DNA from 2 places in the Clostridium hominis genome. Region 2 is predicted to be linked to the other one. Evidence: riboswitches for the same ligand, from Rfam matches in the RefSeq annotation. Region 2 holds a riboswitch; the other holds the start of a gene.
What was found. Region 2 has a riboswitch for lysine ahead of lysA (diaminopimelate decarboxylase). Riboswitches for the same ligand answer to the same signal wherever they lie in the genome.

Region 1 (2,218 bases), on a different contig from region 2:
TAAGAATATTATTGCTTGTATTGGAAGTATCCATTTTACCCATTTAGAATATGGAACTCCAGCTAATCCTAATGACGCTATTAATATTCCTGATGTTGGGAATATTGCATTTGAGAAGCCATCTCCTAATTGGAATATTAAGACTGATAATTGTCTTTGTACCCCTACCAAATCTCCAAGTGGTGCAAGTAATGGCATAGTTACAGCAGCTTGTGCTGAACCTGAAATAACAAAGAAGTTTACTATCATTTGAACTATATACATTAAATATGCAGCTATTAATGATGGTAAATTACCAATTAATCCAACTAAACCATGTAAAACTGTATCTATTATTTGAGCATTTTCTGCAATTATAACTATTCCTTTAGCACAACCTATTATTACAGCTGCCCCAATCATTCCTTTTGCACCTTCTATAAATGCCTCTGCCATATCGTTAAGTGATAATCTTCCAACAATACCTGAACATAATCCCATTGCTAAAAATACTGCTGCTATTTCAGAAATATAGAATCCCTTAACTAATACTCCCCAAACTATAACTCCTATAGCTACTGCTAAAAGAGATAATATAGCTTTATGCTTTATAGTAAAATCTTCATGACTATGAATATTAACTTCTAGTTTTTCCTTTTTCTTTCTGTCTGATTCATAAACTAAACTCTTTGTTGGATCTTTTTTAATCTTATTAGCATAATACATTAAGAATGCTATACCAACAGCTGTTGTAATAGCCCATACTACTGTACGGAATCCAACTCCTGAACCTACTTCTACACCAGCTATATTTTGGGCAATATGTACTGTAAATGGATTTAGCATTGCTGTTGAGAAACCTAATATACACGCAAAATATGTAACTGCAACAGTTAATATACTATCGTAACCTAATGCTAACATAAGTGGAAGTAAAAGCGTTATAAATGGTATTGCTTCTTCTGACATACCAAAAACTGCTCCACCAATAGAAAATATAAGTGTTAATATTGGTATTATTAATATTTCTTTACCTTTTAATTTATTAACTAATCTAACTATACCAAGATCAATAGCTTTAGTTCTTGATACAACATTTATAGCTCCTCCAACTACAAATAAAAATGCAATTATCTCAGCTGCACTCATAATCCCTTCTAGTGGTGCTTGTAGTACTGCAAATATTCCTTGTGGATTGCTTTCTACATAGCTAAAAGTTCCATCTACAACTACAGTTTTCCCTGCTTCATTTACAACTCTTTCATAAGCTCCACCTGGAACAAAGTAAGTTGCTATTGATACTAAAATTATAATTCCAAAAATTATAACTAAAGTATGAGGCATTTTCATTTCTTTTTTCATAACATCCTCTGATTTTTCTCTTTTCTTCTGTAAATTTAACATCTTCATCCTCCTATTGTTTTTTATCTTTCTAGAATAAACAAAAAAGCCTTAAGCTTATCACTTAAGACTCTTATAAATTCAGTATTAATACCTTATTTAAAATACACTTCAGTGATAGCCCTCCATAATCATTTGATTATGACAGTGTTATACATATTCTGTATAACCCCAACATAATAACCTTAAAGCCTCAGTTATTTGTTTCGGCGATATTTCCTTTCATTTTGCACTTATGCTTAATTTTCTTGCAAAGATACTATTAAATACCGCAACCTCTATCTACATATTATTAAATTTTTATATGCATAATTATACATCATTAGGCATATTTCTACAAGTTTTTTATTTGTTAGTTTGATACTTTTTTAATTCCTCTTTTAATCTTTGTATTTCTTCTTCTTTTTCCTTTAGCTTATTTTCATAATAATTCTCCTTATCTCCAAGGTTATTATTTAACATATTTATTAATGAAGCCATTTCATCAGCACTTCCAACTATCCTATTAAATAATAATAAATTAGATTTTAATATTTCCGGAATCTCATGATGAGAATATCTAAGCCTATGATCTATCTCCCCATACCCCTCTTCAAAGATAGTTCTAACTTGAATTTCAGCTATAACCTTTTGATTTGTAGGATAACATTCTACTAAGTAATGAACTGATCTATAACCTGATTGTCGTGACCTTACTTCTATACCTAAATCATCAAATATATATCTATCGTCTCCATCTCTTATGTTTGCTGTTATTTCAACTACATTCCATGTCTTTACTATAAAGTCATGTATATCTTTCCATTGGTCTTTAAATATATGTAAAACTCTTATTCCA
Region 2 (2,218 bases):
ACTTAAAAAATTACCTAGCTCTATAGGTGAATCTCCTTCACAATAATAAACTCCAAAACCTCCACCCATATTTAACTCTCTAGTAACAAAATCGCACTTTTCCTTTATCCTACTTATAAAATCAATCATAACTGAAACACTCATATAAAAAGATGTCTCTTGAAATATTTGTGATCCTATATGACAATGAAATCCTCTTAAAGTAACTCTTTCACTCTTCATAAAGCTTTTTATTACTTCATATATATCTTCACTAAATATAGATTCTCCAAACTTAGAATCATTTTTTGATGTTTGGATATATTCATGAGTATGAGCATCAACTCCTGGGTTCACCCTCAAAAGAACATCAATATTTTTATCTAATTCATCACATAACTCTTGAATCAACTCTAGCTCATATCTGTTATCTACAACTATTCTTCCAATATTCGATTCTATAGCTAATCTAAGCTCTTCTTCTGTTTTATTATTTCCGTGCATGTAAACCCTATTTAATGGAAAATTGCTCCTAATAGCTGTATAAAGTTCTCCTCCTGATACTACATCTAGTGATAAACCTTCTTCTTCAATTACCTTACAAATAGCTAGGTTTAAAAATGCTTTAGAGGCATATATAACTTCTGTTTCTATTCCATACGATTTAAAATTTTCTTTAAAAGTTCTACAATTTCTTCTAACTAATTCTTCATCTATTACATATAACGGTGTACCATATTCTTTTGCTAAATCAACAGCATCACACATTCCTATTTCTAAGTTCCCATTTTGATTTTTTTTCATAGTTCCAAATAATTTCATTTTATATCCTCCTATTTACTAAATTTAACCTGAATAAGTTAGTAAATAAAAAAAACAGTCATGAGCAAAAGGCACTCATGACTGTTTTAAAATAATATAAAACAAAACCTTCTGCCCCAACAAGATGTAGCTCTTCTTTATGAAAATTGGGCAATTCTCATAAGACAGTTCTATGCTTCTTAAACATAGCCCCAATAAATAGACTTTTATCTATCCATTTCGGCGATGGACCCTTTCCTATAACTCTTTCTCATAACATTCCAATGAGTAGCTTTAATCTAATAAATATTAGCTTAAAGTTTTCAGTTACAGTACTGATGACAATCGCGGCCTCTACATCAAGTTGTTTACAACATATTCAATTTACTTTAACTTAAACCAAGTTTAGCATTAATTTACATTAATGTCAAATAATTTTTTCATCTTTGATTTTAGTTTATTATATGCTTTAAAAAGTGTTACAACTTAATCTTTTTTTCTTATCTAATAGATATTTTTTCTTATTTCTCTGATATATATGCTGTTTTATTATTTCCAAAAAACATTTGCTCCCATAATGCATCACTTTGAAAAATTTCTTTACCTTCTTCTGATTCTACAGTTAATCTAACATTTCCAACACATCTAAGATATGTTGGGTTTATCTTTTCAGAAATTGCCAATAAAATTTCGCTATAAGATAATCCCATAACATTTAAAAGTGATGACGCGAAAATATCTTTCTCTCTAAAAAATTCAATAGTATACTTTACTCCATTATCATCTTTGCAAATAAATGTTATATTATTATCTATAAATTTCTTAGTTAAATCATGCTCTTTTGTATTATTCCTTTCGATCTTAGTTTTCTCTTCATCCTCTAGTAGTACTTCATCATTCTTAGCAATAAACATAGTAGCTGACCTTAAATAATCATATTTCTGCTCAGCTATAATATCATTAGCGATTATTGTGTATGGCCCTACCTTAGCTCTACACCAATACCAATGATTAATTATTTTATTCATCTCAACATTTCCCCAATTATGATCGTGATACCCATTACCTTCTAGCTCTAAACTTAATCCCCCTACTTTTACATATCCTGAAACTTTTGCACTTGGTTGTGCTACTAACCATGCAAAATATAATTTTTCATCCTCGCCAAAAAATGTATATCCTGTTTTAGGTCTATACATAGAAAGGTCGCTTTTCATAACACAATCATATTGAACTAACTCATCTTTAAAATGAACATGATAACTTCCATTTTCATACTTTATAAAGCTATCTCCTATTTTTACATAACAACTCTCTTTTGATGCATCGATCATTTTAGTATTCTCACTTATTGTTCTACATATTGTTTGTCCATTAGGTAGCGTAACATCTAAAGTAGCTGTAGGTTTTCCCGATCCCTTAACATCAAACCTATCTT

Region 1: it holds a riboswitch for lysine, as region 2 does, so the genes downstream of both, H8S20_RS16185 (YfcC family protein) here and lysA (diaminopimelate decarboxylase) in region 2, are expected to answer to the same signal.

The regions. Positions count from the first base shown of each region.
Region 1 is NZ_JACOOO010000038.1:31,914-34,131, reverse strand. It holds gene H8S20_RS16185 (YfcC family protein) at 1-1,383, opposite strand, end outside; lysine riboswitch at 1,491-1,669, opposite strand; gene H8S20_RS16180 (RelA/SpoT domain-containing protein) at 1,726-2,218, opposite strand, start outside.
Region 2 is NZ_JACOOO010000001.1:78,894-81,111, reverse strand. It holds gene lysA (diaminopimelate decarboxylase) at 1-801, opposite strand, end outside; lysine riboswitch at 921-1,145, opposite strand; gene H8S20_RS00365 (hypothetical protein) at 1,302-2,218, opposite strand, start outside.